4 regions of the Streptomyces krungchingensis genome follow, and region 2 is predicted to be linked to each of the others. Evidence: riboswitches for the same ligand, from Rfam matches in the RefSeq annotation. Region 2 holds a riboswitch; each other region holds the start of a gene.
What was found. Region 2 has a riboswitch for cyclic di-AMP ahead of ACSYGO_RS27055 (transglycosylase SLT domain-containing protein). Riboswitches for the same ligand answer to the same signal wherever they lie in the genome.
Positions count from the first base shown of each region.

Region 1: it holds a riboswitch for cyclic di-AMP, as region 2 does, so the genes downstream of both, ACSYGO_RS38045 (M23 family metallopeptidase) here and ACSYGO_RS27055 (transglycosylase SLT domain-containing protein) in region 2, are expected to answer to the same signal.
Region 3: it holds a riboswitch for cyclic di-AMP, as region 2 does, so the genes downstream of both, ACSYGO_RS20925 (transglycosylase family protein) here and ACSYGO_RS27055 (transglycosylase SLT domain-containing protein) in region 2, are expected to answer to the same signal.
Region 4: it holds a riboswitch for cyclic di-AMP, as region 2 does, so the genes downstream of both, ACSYGO_RS33690 (M23 family metallopeptidase) here and ACSYGO_RS27055 (transglycosylase SLT domain-containing protein) in region 2, are expected to answer to the same signal.

Region 1 is NZ_JBPUKY010000001.1:8,770,596-8,775,406, reverse strand. Features, by position in the region: gene ACSYGO_RS38050 (SGNH/GDSL hydrolase family protein) at 1-360, opposite strand, end outside; gene ACSYGO_RS38045 (M23 family metallopeptidase) at 717-1,592, opposite strand; cyclic di-AMP (ydaO/yuaA leader) riboswitch at 1,597-1,748, opposite strand; gene ACSYGO_RS38040 (alpha-galactosidase) at 2,056-4,140, opposite strand; gene ACSYGO_RS38035 (tyrosine-protein phosphatase) at 4,331-4,811, shown strand, end outside.
Region 2 is NZ_JBPUKY010000001.1:6,142,535-6,147,345, forward strand. Features, by position in the region: gene ACSYGO_RS27045 (FAD-dependent oxidoreductase) at 1-1,110, shown strand, start outside; gene ACSYGO_RS27050 (HAD family hydrolase) at 1,314-2,123, shown strand; gene ACSYGO_RS27055 (transglycosylase SLT domain-containing protein) at 2,268-2,999, opposite strand; cyclic di-AMP (ydaO/yuaA leader) riboswitch at 3,022-3,134, opposite strand; gene ACSYGO_RS27060 (CocE/NonD family hydrolase) at 3,599-4,811, opposite strand, start outside.
Region 3 is NZ_JBPUKY010000001.1:4,754,240-4,759,050, forward strand. Features, by position in the region: gene ACSYGO_RS20910 (DUF501 domain-containing protein) at 101-631, opposite strand; gene ACSYGO_RS20915 (FtsB family cell division protein) at 661-1,137, opposite strand; gene eno (phosphopyruvate hydratase) at 1,255-2,541, opposite strand; gene ACSYGO_RS20925 (transglycosylase family protein) at 3,036-3,710, opposite strand; cyclic di-AMP (ydaO/yuaA leader) riboswitch at 3,714-3,876, opposite strand; gene ACSYGO_RS20930 (transglycosylase family protein) at 4,060-4,811, opposite strand, start outside.
Region 4 is NZ_JBPUKY010000001.1:7,691,760-7,696,570, reverse strand. Features, by position in the region: gene ACSYGO_RS33695 (GntR family transcriptional regulator) at 1-299, opposite strand, end outside; gene ACSYGO_RS33690 (M23 family metallopeptidase) at 559-1,323, opposite strand; cyclic di-AMP (ydaO/yuaA leader) riboswitch at 1,337-1,495, opposite strand; gene ACSYGO_RS33685 (M16 family metallopeptidase) at 1,711-3,111, opposite strand; gene ACSYGO_RS33680 (M16 family metallopeptidase) at 3,108-4,463, opposite strand.

The sequences.
Region 1 (4,811 bases), 2.6 Mb from region 2:
GTCGAAGCCGGTGGTCACCATGACGGTGCCGACGGCGGAGGTGAGGTCGGCGATCGCGCGCTCGAAGCGCTCCGCGACCTCGTCGGGGTCGGTGCCGGGCCGGATGATGTCGTTGCCGCCCGCACAGAAGGAGACCAGGTCCGGGGCGAGTTCCTTGGCGCGCCCGAGCTGGTCCGCGACGATCTGGTCGAGCAGTTTCCCGCGCACCGCGAGATTGGTGTAGTTGAAGTCGCCCTCGGCGCGCCGGTCCGCGAGGAGCACCGCGAAGCGGTCGGCCCAGCCCACGAAGGCCCCGTCCGGACCGGGGTCGCCGACGCCCTCGGTGAAGCTGTCCCCCACCGCCACGTACGACCCGATCACTGATCTGTTGTCACTCTTCGAATCGTCTGCCACGTCGGACCATGATTCACCTTTCGATGTGAGCTACGCGACCGTAAGGAAGGGTTGACGGATGGTGAGATAAGACACTCGTCAAGTATTGGTCAATCCGGAATAGGGCCCTGATCAGGAGCGTTGACCGAGTCCGCACGCGGAGGGCCGCAATCCGGCACCGGTGACGCGGTATTGACGTGTCGACGCACCGAAGGCCGGACCCCGGGGATCGGGGGTCCGGCCTTCGGAGGCGGTCCTGCCTTGCGGACGCAGGGTCCCGCCGTCAGGAGCGGGACCCTGCGTCCGCGGCAGGAAGCGGCGGGCGCCGAGGACTGCGGGAGGTGTCAGCCGACGGCGACACCGTGCGAGCGCAGGTAGGCGACCGGGTCCACGTCCGAGCCGTAGTTCGGCGTGGTGCGGATCTCGAAGTGCAGGTGCGGTCCGGTGACGTTGCCCGTCGCGCCGGAGAGGCCGATCTGCCGGCCGGCGGTCACGGTCTGTCCCGCCGACACGGACAGGGCCGACATGTGGGCGTACTGGGAGTACTTGCCGTCGGCGTGCCGGATGACGACCTGGTTGCCGTAGGCGCCGCCCCAGCCGGCGGAGACGACGGTTCCGGCGGCGATGGACTTGATGGTGGTGCCGGTCGGGACCACGAAGTCCACGCCCGTGTGGTAGCCGCTGGACCACATGCTGCCCGCCACCTTGTAGGAGGTGCCGACGCTGCCGCCCGCGACCGGCAGCGTGTAGCCGGCGGTGCTCTTCGCGGCGGCCTGGGGCGCGGGGGCGCTGTCGGCCTTCGCGGCCGGGGCGGGCGCCTGGGCGGAGGACTGGGTGGCGCCACCGGACACGGCCTTCGCGCCGACCGTCAGCTTCAGACCCGGGTGGATCAGCGCCGGGTCGCCGCCGATGACCGAGCGGTTGTCGGAGTACAGCTTCTTCCAGCCACCGCGGACGCTCTGCTCGGCGGCGATCTTCGAGAGATAGTCGCCGGTCTTGACGCGGTAGGTCTTGGTCCCGACGACCTTCTTCGCCGCGACGGGAGCGGCGGTCACGGCCTTCTCCGCCTTCTGCGCGACGGCGGCGGCGGGGGCCGCGGCGTGGGCGCCCGTGGCGCCCAGCAGGGGCAGCGCGAGTGCGGCGCCACCGGTTCCGGCGACGGCGATCGAGCGGGCGAAGCGGGGGGACTTGGGACGGCGGTGCTTACCCTTCGCGGGCATGACGAGTTCCTCTCCGGCGCCTGCGAGGTGAGCTGTCGGGTGCGGGCTGGAGATGCCCGGCCACGCGTCGGCGTGGCTGTACCCCGAGCCGTTCCGGAGACCGGAACAGGCATGGAACCTTGGGTCCCCCGCTCCTGCCGTGTGCGGGTCTGTGTGCGGATTCCGGCCGGCGGCAGGATTGGGCGTCCGTCCGGAGTGAGGGCGAACGTAAGCGAGACGAGAGCGCGGCCACAAGCAGGTGATTTTTTCGCGCGACCGCCTTTCTTGATCCATGTCGGAAATGCCCGTCACACTCCGTGAAGAGATGATCTTTTCACCGGCTCAACCAGCCCGTGGATACGGGAGCGTTGCGAAAAGCAGGCCGCGACGCATCGTCACGAATATGACGCTGCTCACGCGGCCCACCGCACGATGCCCCAATCCAGGGCCAGTTGGAACGAAGGTCCCGATTCCGGCATAACAGTCATATACGGCGCAGCCGGATGACTGCGGCATCGAGGTCGCCTCGCAGACTCGTCCGCAGTCCGTGGTGCAGCAGCACCGCACCTCGGTGAATTTCGCCCGTTTCGCGGCATTCATACGCTTGCGTCGGATCGAGTCCGCGCAGCCGGAGCGGAGCCGCCGGCTCGCCGTACCGCTGGGCCTGGAGCCAGGCGAGCACCACCGTCTCGTCGCCGTGGACGTACTGCACGGCGCTCAGGCCGCCCTCCGGAGGGCGCAGACGGTAGAGGTCCCCGCGCTGCACGACGGGGCGGATCTCCTTGTAGAGGCCGACCCATTCCCGCGCCTCGGCGAGCTCCTCCCCGCTCCACGCGGACAGGTCCCCACCGATGCCGAGCACGCCGGCCATGGCGCTCACGAACCGCAGACGCAGGGAGCTGACCCGGCCGTTGAGCTGGGTGTTCGGGCTGTCGGTGACCCAGGCGGCCATGATCCGCGCGGGATGGATCTGACTGATGCCGTACTGGATGGCGAGCCGGTCGAGCGGGTCGGTGTTGTCCGACGTCCACACCTGGTCGGTACGGGCCATGATGCCGAGGTCGATCCTGCCGCCACCGCCGGAGCAGGACTCGAAGGCGACCGTGGGGTGCGCGGTCCGCAGCCGGTCGAGGAGGGCGTACAGGGCCCGCACGTGCTCGACCCACAGCTTCTGCGGATAGGACTCGCCGGGCCAGCCCGCGTCCGTGAAACAGCGGTTGAAGTCCCATTTCACATAGTCGACCGGCGCGCCGGAGAGCAGCCGGTCGAGCTGCTCCCACAGGCACTCCTGGACGTCCGGGCGCGCCAGATTGAGTACGAGTTGATTGCGATACTCCGTCCTGGTCCGTCCCGATTGGAACTGGACCCAGTCCGGGTGCGCACGGTAGAGCTCGCTGTCCGGATTGACCATCTCCGGTTCGACCCAGATCCCGAACTCCATGCCGAGTGCGTGGACATGGTCGGCGAGCGGCTTGAGCCCCGCGGGGAAACGGTCCGGGTTGGGCGTCCAGTCGCCGAGCCCGGCCCGGTCGCCGGTGCGCGCGCCGAACCAGCCGTCGTCGACCACGAACAGCTCGACACCCATCTCCGCGGCCCGCTCCGCCAGCGCCATCTGCTGGTCCTCGGCGATGTCGAAGGTGGTGGCCTCCCAGGAATTGAAGAGCACCGGGCGGTCCCGGCCGGTGTCCGGGACGACGTGCTCCCGCTGGTAGGCGTGCCAGGTCCGGCTCGCCCCGCCGAAACCGCCGTCGCTCCAGAGCCCGGCGAAGACCGGCGTGGTGAACGACTCCCCCGCCTCCAGGCGCAGCAGCCCGGAGTCGTCGTACCCGGCACCGCCGGTGATCTGCACCCGGGCGTCGGGCAGCTGGGCCACGGCGATCCGCCAGGACCCCGACCAGCCGAGGGCGCAGCCGTACACCTCGCCGCTCTCCTCGGTGGCCTCGCTGTCCAGCGCGACCCAGGGCAGGTGCTGGTGCCCGGTGTGGCCGCGCCGGCTGCCGATGACCTTCTCCCCGTAGGTGAGGGGGGAGCGCACCAGCCGGGACTCGGCCGCCCACCGGCCGTGCAGCTGGGACAGCCGCCAGCCGTCGCGCTCGGGCAGCGTCCAGGTCGCCGAGTCGGCGCGCAGCAGCTCCACGGGAGGTCCGTCGTTGTCCAGGGCGGCCCAGCGCTCGACGACGTCGCCGCGCATCCGGTAGTGCAGCGTGATGCGGAGCCCGGAGTCCGCGAAGCGCAGCGCCAGCTCGTCGCCTCCGTGGCCGTGACCTGCCTCACCGGCCCCCTCGAACCGCCACTCGGTGCCCCGGCGTTCCTCGGTCCGCACGGAGAGGGCGGGGCGCACGAAGCGGGGCCCGCCCTCGACCGGGTACTCCTCGCGGCCGTCGAGCAGCGACTCGAAGGGGCGGTACGGCGGCGCGGGCAGCGCTGCCAGCGACTCGGCGTCGGCGAGCGAGATCCGCGGGCCCCAGTGCAGGTGGAGCAGTTCGTCGAGGTCGGTGAGCCGCAGCGCGTAGCTGCTCGTCGGCCCCGAGAGCAGCCAGGTGCGACCGTCCGCGCCGGTCTCGATCATCGGTCCCCCACAGATCCGAACGGCCCCGATCAGACACCGACATGGTCCTGGCGTCCATGCCCCGGGGGCAACGCCTGTGGACAACTCATTGCCTCAGGAACCCATGTCGTATGGTCGAGAGCGCAACCCGTCGACACACGCCACCGGGCAGGACCTGGGCGGCGCCGGCGGCCGAATGTGAGGAGTCCACGTGACGCAGCAGGTCCCGTCGACCGAGCCCGAGCTGGCCGGAGTGCGCAACTTCCGGGACGTGGGCGGCCTGCCCACCGTGGACGGCCGGCGGGTGAAACAGGGTCGGCTGTTCCGCAGCGGCCACCTCGCGCACGCGACCGAGAAGGACACCGCGTTCCTCTCCTCACTGGGCCTGCACACGATCTTCGACTTCCGCAACGCCTCGGACCAGAAGCTGGAGGGCCCCGACGTCGACCTCCCCGGCGTGCGGAACGTGAACCTTCCGCTCACCGACCCGGCCGACGGCGCCGAGTTCTGGAAGATGGTCCGTGACGGCGACCTCGACCAGCTGCGCTCGATCCTCTCGGACGGCAAGGCCGCGAACCGGATGATCGTCTCCTACCGCACGATCATCAAGGAGCGCACGACCGAGCACTCCCAGGTGCTGCACGCGCTGGCCGAGGACAGCGTGCCCGCGCTGATGCACTGCGCGGCGGGCA
Region 2 (4,811 bases):
GCGTCCACCATCGACGCCCCGCAGCGCGGGCACACACTCCTCGACTACTGCGACGCGGCAGGGATACCGCGCCTCGTCACGGACGAGGACATCATCCCCGTCGAGACGTTCATCGCGTACGGCGAGTGGTTCCAGCAGAAACTGGTGCCCGAGCTGGAGCGGGTGCGCGTCGTCTCCGTCGACCGCAAGGCCGGCCGCGGCCGCTCCGGCGGTTCCGGCCGCTCGGGCGGTTCCGCTCGCTCCGGAGCCGCCGAGAGCCCGGACGGTTTCGAACTCAAGCTGGACTCGGGGGAGTTGTTCACCGCGCGGGCCGTCGTGGTGGCCACCGGTCTGTCCGGACTCGACCATCTGCCTCCCGAGCTCGCGAGCGCGGTGGCCGACGGCCCCACCCCCACGGGCCCCGTCTCGCACAGCTCCCAGCACCACGACCTGAGCCGGTTCTCCGGCAAGGAGCTGATCGTCGTCGGCGCCGGCCAGTCCGCCCTGGAGACGGCGGCGCTCGCGGCGGAGGCGGGCGCGCGGGTGCGGGTGGTGTCCCGGGGCAGGGGCGCCGTGGACTTCGGCGCACCCCCGTGGAACCAGCCGAGGCTGCGCCCCGAGTCCCCCTTCGGCCGCGCCTGGTCCCTGTGGGCGCTGAGCTACTACCCGCAGCCCTATCGCCACCTGCCCGCGCGGGCCCGGCACTACTTGGTGCGCCGGGTGCTCGGCCCGCTCGGCGCCTGGTGGCTGCGCGACCGCTTCGAGGGCAAGGTCGAGGTCCGTGAGGTCGAGCGGATCGTCCGCACCGAGGTGCGCGAGGGCAGTCCCGTCCTGACCGTCCGGACCCATGGGGGCCGGGCCGAGGAACTCTTCGCCGACCATGTCGTCGCGGCGACCGGCTACCGCGTCGACATCGCGGCGATGGACTTCCTCGGTCACGAGCTGCGCACCGGACTGGCGGTCAGCCGCGGCACTCCGAGGCTGGGCGCGGGCTACCGCTCCTCCGTCCGCGGCCTGTACTTCACCGGGCTGCCGGCGGCGGCCTCGTACGGGCCGGTGATGCGGTTCGTGTGCGGGACCGAGTTCGCCTCGCCCCGGCTGACCGGGCATCTGGCCGCCGCACACAGGTGAGTTGGGGCGAGGGGCGTCGCGGGCGAGGCGCGCCCTCGCCCTCGCGCGGCAGTGGAAATGGGGTGTCTCCGCGTACCGCGCGCACGAGTTGTACGGCGAACCGCCCCTGACGTCCGGACGGTGAAGGGAGTTGCGGGCGGGATACCGGACGTCGTCCGGTTCACGGCGGGCCGTTGAGTCGTGCGATCCGTATTCTTCGGATCATGGCCGCTCCGACTGCATATTCACTCATCGCCACTGACCTGGACGGAACGCTGCTGCGCGGCGACGACACCCTCTCCGACCGGTCGCGGGCCGCGCTGGCGAGGGTGGCCGAGGCGGGCGCCCGGCATCTCGTGGTGACGGGCCGTCCCGCACCGAGGGTGCGACCGCTGCTGGACGAACTCGGCGGCGAGGGACTGGCGGTGTGCGGGCAGGGGGCGCAGCTGTACGACGCCGGGGCGGACCGGATGCTGTGGTCGGTGACCCTGGACAGGGAACTGGCGGAGACGGCGCTCGGCAAGATCGAGGCGGAAGTCGGCCTGCTGTACGCGGCGGTGGACCAGGACGGCGTGGACGGGCTGACCCTGATCGAGCCGGGTTACGTGATGCCCCACCCGACGCTCCCCGCGGTACGGGTGCGGCGGCGCGACGACCTGTGGACGGAACCCATCAGCAAGGTGCTGCTGCGCCACCCTTCCCTGACCGACGACGAGTTGGCGTCGGCGGCACGGTCGGTGGTCGGTTCGCTGGCGACGGTCACCATGTCGGGGCCGGGCACCGTCGAACTCCAGCCATGCGGCGTGACCAAGGCGACGGGTCTCGCCCTCGCCGCGGCGCACCTCGGTCTCGCGCCCGCCGAGACCCTCGCCTTCGGCGACATGCCCAATGACATCCCCATGTTCGACTGGGCGGCCCGTGGGATCGCCATGGCCAACGCGCATCCGGAACTGAAGGCGGTGGCCGACGAGGTGACCTTGTCGAACGAGGACGACGGCATCGCGGTCGTTCTGGAACGGCTCTTCGGGCTGTAGACGTCTCGTCGCGGTGCGGACGTCCTGCCGGGGCGCGGACACCTCGACAGCAGAAAGTGGAAGAAGCGGACATAGATGCCGATTCGGGGCGCGAGCGGAGGTCCGCCGCGCGCCCCGAAGAGGCGATGTGCCGCTGTCGTCGGGTCAGTACGGTCCGTTGACGTTGTCGATCGAGCCGTACTTCGCCGCGGCGTAGTTGCAGGCGGCCGTGATGTTCGCGACCGGGTCGTACGGGTCCATCGAGGTGCCGGGGACGTGGTACGCCTTGAAGGTGGGGTCGATCACCTGGAGCAGGCCCTTCGAGGGGATGCCGGCGGCGGCGTTGGAGTCCCAGTTGTTGATGGCGCGGGGGTTGCCGGAGGACTCGCGCATCACGTTGCGGTGGATGCCGTTGTACGTGCCGGGTATGCGCTCCTTGGCCATGATGTCCAGGGAGTGCTTGATCCAGCCGTCCAGGTTGTTGGCGTACTTCTTGCCGGAGGAGGGGGCCGCTGCCGCCGGTGCGGCCTTGGTCAGCGGGGACACCACGCCGGTCGCGAGGTTCTTCGTGCCCACCGTCAGCACCAGTCCCGGGCGCAGGTGGGCGGCGTCGGGGCCGATGACGGCCTTGTTCGCGTCGTACAGGGCCTGCCAGCCGCCGCTCGACGGGTTCTTCTTGGCGACGGTCTGGAGGGTGTCGCCGGCGACCACGGTGTACGTGAGGAGCTGCACCTGGGGGACGGTCGCCCGGACGGTCTGCGTCGCGGTGGCGGCCTGGGCGCCGGTGGCGCTCAGGAGGGGGAGTGCGAGGGCGACTCCGCCCACACCGGCGGCGAGCACGCCACGGGTGATGAGGGGGCTGGTCCTGAAGCGGCGGTTCATGAGTCGTCCGGACATGGCGGTTTCCTCTCCTGTGCCTGCGAGGTGAGCTGTCGGGTTCGGGCGGGGAGGTGCCCGGCCGCGCTCTCTGTGCGGCTTGACCCCTAGTCGTTCCGGTTTGTCCCGGATCGACGGCTTGTCTGGGTCCCCCGCTCCTGCCGTGTGTGCGTGGGTGGGTGGGTCCGGGCGGCGGCAGGATTCGGCGATCCGCCCGGGATCGACGTGAACGTATGCGAGAGCACATGTCGGGAACAAGGTCTGAATTTCGGACGAAGATCGCTTTCTCCTGATTAGGGCAGCGTCAATACGTCCGATTCAACCGGAATTGGATCCTCAACTTGCCTTTAGTAAAGGGATCCTGTGAAGACGGCGTAAATTCCCGGACAAGGGTGCACGTGACCCAACTCACGAGACCAAGGCCAACTAAAGCGGCAAGACCGGCAACTCGGACATCACGCCCTGGTGAGCTATGTGTACGAGGTGGGCAATTCGGACATCGGAAGGCGATGGCCGGGAGGCCGCGATTCGGGCAACTCGGACAGGGTGCAGGGGGTTCCGCGGGGCCGGGCGGCCGTGCTTCCGGCCGCCCGGCGGGCAGAGTCGGGCGGGTGGCGGGCCTAGCCCGCCGTGCGCGGGATCCGCTTCTCCCACGTCCGGTGGAAGACCACCTCGTCGCCGTCCGTGCAGATGACCTCGTCAGAGGCGATGAACTCCCCATAGGAACAGGCGAGTTCCGATCGCGTCGTCACACGGGCGTCCCAGGCGAGGTCGGGGCGGTGGAAGCGGACCGACCAGGCCGAGTGGGCTCGCGCCGACAAGGGGCCGGACTCGTCGATCGTGTACGACTCCCTGACGTCTTCGGTGACTTCGAGACCGTCCGGGTGGATACGGGTGCATTCGTGACGGGGGTCGGTCTCCAGGCGCCACTCGCCCTTGGCGACGTCGCGCACGAGGAGCCGTTCGGGGTGCGGCTCGTCCAGCGTCGCGGGGGAGACCGCCCCGAGGGGCGCGGACTGCTCCGGCTCTTCGAAGGCGATCGTCGGGTCCGACTCCCGCTCCCTCACCGGGAGTTCGAGGACGCCGGCCGCCGGGTCCAGGGTGAAGCCGGTCATCCGTCCGGGCTGCGGCCAGACCCACGGCCAGTACGCGGACGAGACGGCGAGCCGGACGTGATGCCCGGGCGGGAACGCGTGGCCGATGGCGTCCAGCTCGACGAGCACGTCCTCCGTCGCGCCCGGCGCCCACGCCGTGGCGCGGTCGCTGCCGTGGCGCGCCGACAGGTTCAGCACGCCCCGGGTGACGAGCGTCGAGGCGCCGTCGGGAGCCACGTCGCACAGCCGGGCGATCACCTGGCCGCGGGGGGAGTGTGACGTGAGCCGCAGCCGGACCGCCGGGCGGCCCAGGACCCAGGTCTCCTCTGTGACCTCGAACTCGAAGCAGACCGACCGGGCGTCCTCCTCCCGCTGGTCCGGAGGCAGGTCGGCGTCGTGGCCACGCGGGACGGCGCGGCCCGCGTCCACCCCCGTGTGCTGCGGTGAGCGCACCGTCACCGGGTCGCCCTGGAGCGCGTAGGTGACCCAGGTCACGGAGGGTGACGGCCAGACGTGATCACCCACCCAGCGGCCGGTGATCACCGGGTACGTCGTCGCCGGAGGGCGCGCGTCCATGACGTACGAGCGCAGGAGCGGCTCCGCCATGATGTCGCCGGGGCCGGGGCCGGGGCCGGGGCCGGGGCCGGGGCCGGGCGTCGCCGGGGTGCGCAGCCAGTGGTCCCACCAGCGCAGGGTCTCCTGGAGGAAGCCGATCGCAGGGCCGGGCGGCCGGTCCCGG
Region 3 (4,811 bases), 1.4 Mb from region 2:
GTACGCGGGCGCGGGCCCGGGGCAGGTCGGTCCCGGGGCGAAGGGTGCGGGGACGCGGGGCGGCGGCCCGAGGGCGGCCGCTCCCGTCACCCGCGGCTCGTCAGTCCTGGTCCCCGTCCGGCAGGACCACACAGGCCCCCTTGCTCCACCACTCCGGGAGCATGGCGATCGCCTCGTCCCCGAGGGGGTTCACACCCGGCCCGGCGGCCAGCGAGTGCGCCACCAGCACGTGGAGGCACTTCACCCGGTCCGGCATGCCGCCCGCGCTGGGGAAGCCCTCCAGCACCTCGATGGAGTCGCGGCGCGCGATGTAGTCCTCGTGCGCGGCACGGTACGCGGCGGCCAGCTCCGGGTCGGTCGCCAGCCGTTCGGTCATCTCCTTCATGACCCCGTTGGCCTCCAGCGTCCCGATGGCGGACGCGGCCCGCGGGCACGTCAGGTAGTACGTCGTGGGGAACGGTGTCCCGTCGGGAAGACGCGGCGCCGTCTCGACGACGTCCGGCTGCCCGCACGGGCACCGGTGCGCGATCGCGCGCAGTCCGCGCGGCGGCCGGCCGAGCTGCTGCTTGAAGGCCTCGACGTCCGCGTCGGTCGGTTCGGTGCGCGGGGTGGGCGGCGGTGGCGTTTCCATGCCGTGTGTCACATGTCTTTCTGGTCAGTTCACTTGTCGGCGGCGTCGGACTTGTCCACGCCGTCCCAGACGTTGGCGTACCAGGGGCGCGGTGCCGCCCGCCGGTCGGCGCGGGACTGCTTCGCCGCGTCCGGGTCGACGACGATGTAGCCGGTCTCGCCGGGCATCACGTAGTGCAGCCGGTCCCGGATCTGCTGTTCGGCGTACGCGTCGTCCTGCCAGCGTGCCTTGAGGTCGCGCAGCTGCTCGACCCGCTGCCGGGCCTGCTCCCGCTGCCGCTCCACGTCGGCGATCTCGGCGCGCTGGGAGACGTACTGCCTTATCGGGTACGCGAGCGCGACGATCAGGGAGCACAGGACGAGGGCGAGCAGCGCGGCCCGGCCGGTCAGCCGGGAACGACGGGCCTGCCGCTTCGTCTGCGAGCGGTACACCCGGGCCGCCGTCTGCTCACCGAGCAGCCGCAGCCTGGTCGCGGTGGAGAACCGGTCCCGGTCCTTCACGGCCATGTATCCCGCCTCCCCGGTGCTTGCGCGTCCGCCGGCCCGTCACGTGCGTACGTCCCCGCACACGGTACGGGACCGAGTACGGGGACGTACGTACGACGCTTCCTAAGCCAGTGCGACTCAGCCCTTGAAGCGGGGGAAGGCGCTGCGGCCGGCGTACACCGCGGCGTCGTCGAGGATCTCCTCGATGCGCAGCAGCTGGTTGTACTTGGCGACGCGGTCCGAGCGGGCCGGGGCGCCGGTCTTGATCTGACCGCAGTTCACGGCGACCGCGAGGTCGGCGATCGTGACGTCCTCGGTCTCGCCGGAGCGGTGGGACATCATGCACTTGAAGCCGTTGCGCTGGGCCATCTCGACGGCGTCCAGGGTCTCGGTCAGCGAGCCGATCTGGTTGACCTTGACGAGCAGGGCGTTGGCGGAGCCCTCCTCGATGCCGCGGGCCAGGCGCTCCGGGTTGGTGACGAAGAGGTCGTCGCCGACGATCTGGACCTTGTCGCCCAGCTTCTCGGTGATGACGTTCCAGCCGGCCCAGTCGTCCTCGTACAGCGGGTCCTCGATGGAGACCAGCGGGTACGCGGAGACGAGCTCCTCGTAGTACTCGGTCATCTCGGCGGCCGAGCGGGACTTGCCCTCGAACTCGTACTTGCCGTCCTTGTAGAACTCGGACGCGGCGACGTCGAGCGCGAGCGCGATCTGCTCGCCCGGGATGTAACCGGCCTGCTTGATGGCCTCGAGGATGAGGTCGAGCGCGGCGCGGTTCGACTCCAGGTTCGGGGCGAAGCCGCCCTCGTCGCCGAGGCCGGTGGACAGGCCCTTGGTCTTCAGCACCTTCTTGAGGGTGTGGTAGACCTCGGCACCCCAGCGCAGGGCCTCGGAGAAGGACTCCGCGCCGATCGGGGCGATCATGAACTCCTGGATGTCCACGTTGGAGTCGGCGTGCGAGCCGCCGTTCAGGATGTTCATCATCGGAACGGGCAGCAGGTGCGCGTTCGGGCCGCCCAGGTAGCGGAAGAGGGGGAGGTCGGACGCCTCGGAGGCGGCGTGCGCGACGGCGAGGGAGACGCCGAGGATGGCGTTGGCGCCGAGCGAGCCCTTGTTGTCGGTGGCGTCCAGGTCGAACATCGCCTGGTCGATCAGGCGCTGCTCGGTGGCGTCGTAGCCGACGAGCTCCGGGCCGATCTGCTCGATGACGGCGAGGACGGCCTTCTCGACACCCTTGCCCTGGTAGCGGTTGGGGTCACCGTCGCGGAGCTCGATGGCCTCGAAGGCACCGGTGGAGGCGCCGGACGGGACGGCGGCACGACCGGTGCTGCCGTCGTCGAGGCCGACCTCGACCTCGACCGTGGGGTTGCCTCGGGAGTCCAGGATTTCCCGGGCTACGACGACGTCGATGGACGGCACGATCATCTCCTTCTGGGATGTGACGCGGGTACGCCGGACACCGGGCCCGGCACGGCGCGGAGCCTGGGACGGCTTCGCGACATGAGCCTAACCGCCTCGGGGGGATCGGCCAGCCTGACGACCACCCCTTGAGCAGAACCGAGCGTAAATTGTTTCCGAACGGAACAAAAACCTGCCCCGTACATGAATACCGCCCCGCACGAAAAGCCCCGCCCCGGCGCGTGCGGGGGAACACGTGCCGGGGCGGGGAGCCCGTGGGGACGGGGGGACCCTCACGAGGCCTCCGCTACGGAGACCCCTTCCAGGGGAGGGCCATGGACCGGCCGAGGCCTTTCGGGGCCGGTGCCGGACCGCGGCCGGCGGTGCGGGGCCGGACCGGACGGCGTGGACGCCGGTCCGGACCGCGCACGGCCGGTGGGGGCGCGGCCGCAGGTGGGGGCTGCGGACGCGGACGGACGCACGCAGGCCCGTGGGGGGAGAGGCCGCCGCGCGAGGGCCGATCAGCCGAGGTGCAGCTGCTGGCCCGGGAAGATGAAGTCGGCGTCGTCGACGATGTCCTTGTTCAGCTTGAACAGCTGCTGCCAGCCACCCTTGACGTGCTTCTTCTCGGCGATGGAGCTGAGGGTGTCGCCCTTGACGACCTTGTACTCGCCGTCACCCTTCTTGACCTTCTCGCCGGTCGGGGTGGTGACGGTCTTCTCGGCGGCCGGGCGCTCGGCGGAACGCGAGGCGGGCTGCTCCGTCGTACGGGTGGTGGTGCTCGGGGTGCTCGACGCGGAGTCGGCGGTGCCGCCGTTGTACGGGGTGCTCGACAGGCCCGTGCCGCAGTTCGGCCAGGCACCCTTGCCCTGCGCGGCGAGGACCTTCTCGCCGATGGCTATCTGCTGGGCCTTGGAGGCCTTGTCGGCGGTGGAGGCGTAGGCGGTGCCGCCGTACGCGGCCCAGGTGGAGGCGGCGAACTGCAGCCCGCCGTAGTAGCCGTTGCCGGTGTTGATGGCCCAGTTGCCGCCGGCCTCGCACTGGGCGACGGCGTCCCACTCGGACGCGGTGGCGGCGGAGGCGTTGCCGGCGGCCATCAGCGGGGCGGCGATGGCGACACCGGTGACACCGGCGAGGGTGGCGACACGTGCGGCCTTGGACGGACGACGGTGCTTGCCCTTGTCGGAAAACAGCATGGAGGATCCCCTCACCGACGCCTGCGAGGTGAGCTGTCGGGTTCGGGCGGGTGAGTGCCCGGCCGTGCGCTCGGCGCTCGGCTCCACCCCTAGCCGCTCCCGGTTCAACTACCGGTCGCGGCACTTACCTTGGGTCCCCCGCTCCTGCCCACGGCGCTTGACGCGTCGACTGTTCCCGTACGGCCGTCGGCAGGATTCGGCGTTGCGACCGTCGGGGCCCGCTGTGGCGAGCGATCACGACCGTAGGCATGCGGCCGACGGAATTCCAAAGACGATCAGGGCCTCTGAGACTCATCTCTCACTCGCACCAAACCGGACATTCCGCGGCGAACCATGACGCGAACTCCCGCTACTTTTCGCCCGATTCGGCATCAACTGCAAGGCTCTGACCGGGGAGGATGAGGTCGGGGTCGGCGCCCACGGTCTTCTTGTTCGCGTCGTACAGCCCGGACCATCCGCCCGGCAGGTCGAGGGTGTCGGCGATCGTCGAGAGGCTGTCGCCGTCGCGCACGGTGTAGGAGCCGTCGGCCGTTTCGCGCGAGGGACCCGAGTCGCGGGAGGCGTGCCGTCCCGGAGCGGCGTCCTTGCGGGCGTCGCCCGCGTCCTCCGTCGCGTCCTCGTCGGCGCTGTCGCCGCGGTGGCGGCCGGCTCCGGCCGTGCCTCCCTCGGACGCCTCCGAAGACTCGTCGTTCCGGCCCGACTTGTCCGATTCATCGCTCTTCGGCGTCGCCCGGTCCGAGCGGTCCGAGTCCTGGGAGCCCTGGGAGTCCTCGTCGGACGAGGTGTCGGACTTGGTGGAGTTCCCGCCCTCGCGCGAGGTGTCGGTCAGGGACGACGAACCGGACGAGAAGGAGGAGTCGGAAGAATCAGATGAAGAGGACGAACCGGACGAGTCCGAAGAACCGCCCTCGTCCGAGGAGCCGTTGCCCAGGCCCGTGTCGACCTCGACGTCACCGGAGTGCTTGCTGAGCCCGGAGAGCGGCCCGCAGGTCGGCCAGGCGGCGAGCCCCTCGCCGTCGAGGACCTTCTCGGCGATGGCTATCTGCTGCGAGCGGCTGGCCTGGTCGGCGCTCGGGGCGTAGGCGAGACCGCCGTACCTCT
Region 4 (4,811 bases), 1.5 Mb from region 2:
TGGGCCTCGGTGCGACGCTGGGCGGCCCGCGCGGCACCCAGCGGCTCCAGCAGCATCCGCATCTCCAGCAGGTCCGACGCCTCCTGCTCGGTCGGCTCGGCGACGCACGCGCCCGCGTGCCGCCGGGTGACGACGAAGCCCTCGGCCTCCAGGGTGCGCAGCGCTTCGCGCACGGGGACGCGCGAGACGCCGTAGCGGCGGGCGAGCAGTTCCTCGGTGAGCCGGCTGCCGCGCTCGTAGACACCCGCGACGATGTCGTCACGGATCGCCGTGCATACCGAGTGCGCCGGAATACGCATGACCGGACCTCCGCTTTAATGCCCGCGAAACGCCATCGATTGACGCCTGTTCAGTGACTCTATTGCAGGCAGCCGGAATTTCCGACGGGAGGCCGGAATCCATGGATATTTTTTGGACAGGTGCCCGGCCGAAACGACGATGCCCCGGCTCGGCGAGCCGGGGCATCCGAAGTTGTGAAGAAGTCGCGGAGCGGACGTCGGTGGTTCACGCCGCGCGTGGCGGCGCGTCGGGCGTCCGCGCCCCGCGTGCGAAGGTGCGTCAGACGCTCACACCGCGCGCGCGGAGGTAGCCGACGGGGTCCATGTCCGATCCGTACTCCGCGGTCGTACGGGCCTCGAAGTGGAGGTGCGGTCCGGTGGTGTTCCCGGTCGACCCGGAGAGGGCGATCTGCTGCCCCGGGGTGACCGCCTGGCCGACGGAGACGCCGATGGACGACAGGTGGCCGTACATGGTGTACGTGCCGTCGTGCATCTTGATCACGACCTGGTTGCCGTAGGCGCCACCCCAGCCGGCCGTGACGACCGTGCCCGAGCCGACGGCGTGGACCGGGGTGCCGGACGCCGCGTGGAAGTCGACGCCGGTGTGGCTGCCGGAGGACCAGAGGCTGCCACCGGTCTTGTAGCCCGTGGAGACGTACGAGCCGGTGATCGGCAGGACGAAGGAGTTGAGGCGCTTGCGCTCGGCCTCACGGGCGGCGCGCTCCTTGGCCTCACGCTTCTTCTTGGCCTCCTCGGCGGCCCGCTTGCGGGCGGCCTCCTCGGCCTTCTTCAGCGCCGCGGCCTCGTCGGCGGCGCGCTGCTGCGCCACGGCCTGCTCGTCGATCTGCTCGGCGACCGAGTCGCCGAGGGTGACGACCGGGGTCAGTCCGGTCTGCTCGACGGAGGGCTCCGCGGCGAGCGCGGGTGCGGCCAGCGCCCCGACGACGCCGGTGGTGGTGAGCGCCGCGACGCCGACGGCGTTCGTGGTGGTGCGCTTCACGCGGCTCGGACGACGATGCTTCCCGGTGCCACAGGTGAACGCCATGTAGGGGCTGGTCCTTTCCTTCCTTCTCGCCTACCGGGTTAGCTGACGGGTTCGGAGCAGGAAGGTCTCCTACGGACCCCCTCCGGGAGGGCGTCCGATTCACCCCAGGGACTGCGTATGGGTCCCCGGCTCCCCTGGCTCGCGCCGTTCGGGGACTCGGCGATGACTGTCCGGTGCCGCGGGCGCGGCGCACTGCTTGGCGGACAGCCGGATCGACGCTAGACGGGGCGTCTTTCAAACAACAAACGGATCACGGTTTTTGTAGTGCATGCCACAGGGCAGACGGGCAACCTCTCTACCAATACGGACAAATTGAGGAGGAAGTCCGGACAAAGCGAGGCCCAGGTGACGCATGCGTCACCTGGGCCTCCGAGATGCCACGCCGCTCTACTCGGCCGTCACGACGGTCACTTCACCGATTCCGAGGGCCTCGACGGGCTCCTTGATCTGCTCGGCGTCGCCCACCAGGACCGTCACCAGCCGGTCGACCGGGAAGGCGTTCACGACGGCCGCGGTGGCCTCCACGGTGCCCGTCGCGGCCAGCTGCTGGTACAGCGTCGCCTGGTAGTCGTCGGGCAGGAACTGCTCGACCTGGTCCGCGAGCGTGCTCGCCACGGCCGCCGCGGTCTCGAACTTCAGGGGCGCGACACCGACCAGGTTCTGCACGGCGACGTCCCGCTCCGCGTCGGTCAGACCCTCCGCGGCAAGGGTGCGCAGCACCTTCCACAGGTCGTCGAGCGCCGGACCCGTGTTCGGGGTGTCCACGGAGCCGCTGATGGCCAGCATCGCCACGCCCGTGGTGCCCGCGGAGGACGACGGCGCGGCCCGCAGGACCTGGCCGAACGCCCGTACGCCGTAGGTGTATCCCTTCTCCTCGCGCAGGACCCGGTCCAGACGCGAGGTGAGGGTGCCGCCGAGGCAGTAGGTGCCGAGCACCTGGGCGGGCCACACACGGTCGTGCCGGTCGGCCCCCACACGTCCGATGAGCAGCTGCGTCTGGACGGCGCCGGGCCGGTCGACGATGATCACGCGGCCCGTGTCGTCGGCGCTCACCGGCGGCACCGGGCGCGGCTCGGCGGACGAGCCGGTCCAGGAGCCGAGCGTGTCGCCGAGCAGTTCGTCGACGTCGACGCCGGTGAGGTCACCGACGATGACCGCGGTCCCGGTCGCGGGACGCACGTGCTTCTCGTAGAAGGCGCGCACGGCCGCCGAGTCGATGTTCCCGACGGTCTCCTCGGTGCCCTGCCGCGGGCGCGACATGCGCGAGGTCGACGGGAACAGCTCCTTGGAGAGCTCCTTGGCGGCGCGGCGGGCCGGATTGGCCGACTCGTGCGGGATCTCGTCCAGCCGGTTGCGCACCAGCCGCTCGACCTCGCTGTCCTCGAACGCCGGTGCCCGCAGGGCGTCGGCCAGCAGACCGAGCGCCTTGGGCAGGCGGGAGACGGGGACTTCGAGCGACAGACGCACACCGGGGTGGTCCGCGTGCGCGTCGAGCGTCGCGCCGCAGCGCTCCAGCTCCGCGGCGAACTCCTCGGCGGAGTGCTTGTCCGTGCCCTCCGAGAAGGCCCGCGCCATGATGGTGGCGACGCCGTCCAGACCGGCCGGCTCGGCCTCCAGGGGCGCCGCGAGCAGCACCTCGACGGCGACGACCTGCTGGCCGGGGCGGTGGCAGCGCAGCACCGTCAGGCCGTTGTCCAGCGTGCCGCGCTCGGGGGCCGGGAACGCCCAGGGCTTGGCCTCGCCCGCCTGGGGCTGCGGGTGGAAATCCATGCTCGCGAGCTCGGTCACTTCGCCGACTCCTCGTCCTCGTCGGTGGTTTCGGCGGCCTGAGCGGCCTCGGCGATCGGCTCGTAGACGAGCACCGCGCGGTTGTCGGGGCGCAGCCGGGCCTTGGCGACCTCCTGGACCTCCTCGGCGGTGACGGCGAGGACGCGCTGCACGGCGGTCAGGGCGAGCTGCGGGTCGCCGAACAGGACGGCGAACCGGCAGAGTTCGTCGGCGCGGCCCGCGACCGTGCCCAGCCGGTCCAGCCACTCGCGCTCCAGCTGGGCCTGCGCCCGCTCCATCTCCTCGGCGGTGGGGCCCTCCTCGGCGAACCGGGCGAGCTCCGCGTCGACGGCGGCCTCGATGACCGGGACCTCGACGTCGCCGGACGTCTTCACGTCGAGCCACCCCAGGGAGGGCGCTCCGGCGAGCCTGAGCAGGCCGAACCCGGCCGCGACGGCGGTGCGGTCGCGGCGGACCAGCCGGTTGTAGAGACGGGACGACTCGCCGCCGCCGAGGACGGTGAGGGCGAGGTCGGCCGCGTCGCACGCGCGCGTGCCGTCCTCCGGGAGCCGGTAGGCGGCCATCAGGGCGCGCGCCGGGACCTCTTCCTCGACGACCTCGCGCAGCTGCTCGCCGATGACGTCGGGCAGCGAGCCGTCGCGCGGCGCGGGCTTGCCGTCATGTCCGGGGATCGAACCGAAGTACTTCTCGATCCAGGCGAGCGTCTGCTGCGGATCGATGTCACCGACGACCGACAGGACCGCGTTGTTGGGCGCGTAGTACGTGCGGAAGAACGCGCGCGCGTCCTCCAGGGTGGCGGCGTCCAGGTCCGCCATCGACCCGATGGGGGTGTGGTGGTACGGGTGGCCCTCGGGGTAGGCCAGCGCGGTCAGCTTCTCGAACGCGGTGCCGTACGGGACGTTGTCGTAGCGCTGACGACGCTCGTTCTTCACGACGTCGCGCTGGTTCTCCATCGACTCGTCGTCGAGCGCGGCGAGCAGCGAGCCCATGCGGTCGGCCTCCAGCCAGAGGGCGAGCTCCAGCTGGTGGGCGGGCATGGTCTCGAAGTAGTTGGTGCGCTCGAAGCTCGTCGTGCCGTTGAGCGAACCGCCGGCGCCCTGGACGAGCTCGAAGTGGCCGTTGCCGTGGACCTGCTTGGAGCCCTGGAACATCAGGTGCTCGAAGAGGTGAGCAAGTCCGGTACGGCCGTTGACCTCGTGGCGCGAGCCGACGTCGTACCAGAGGCACACCGCCGCGACCGGGGTCAGGTGGTCCTCGGAGAGCACCACGCGAAGGCCGTTGGCCAGGCGGTGCTCGGTCGCTGTCAGGCCGCCGGAGCCTGCCTCGGCTGTGGCCGTGTGACCCATGGGCATGTACGTCCCTTCGATCGCGGAAAACTGCCTTTTCCTGTCGGTCCTGCCACTGTATGCAAGCGCGCGGAAAGCTGGCGAAGTTCCCGCACCCCGTACGCCGAGAGCGAGACTCACGTGTACTACGGTCCCTGCCGGGCGAGTCGGCGGGACACGCCGCGGACGGAAACCCCGGTGTGCCGTGGGCAGACTTCCCGGCACGGCGTGGCCGCGTCTCCCGGCATGCCGTGGACGCGGCCGGGAAATCGGCGAGGGCAGGTCCGGGGACCGGTCGTGGACGGGTCGTGGGACCGTCGTGGACAGTGCCGGTGATTGTCTTCGCGAGGACCGGGGACTCGTCACCGACCAGGT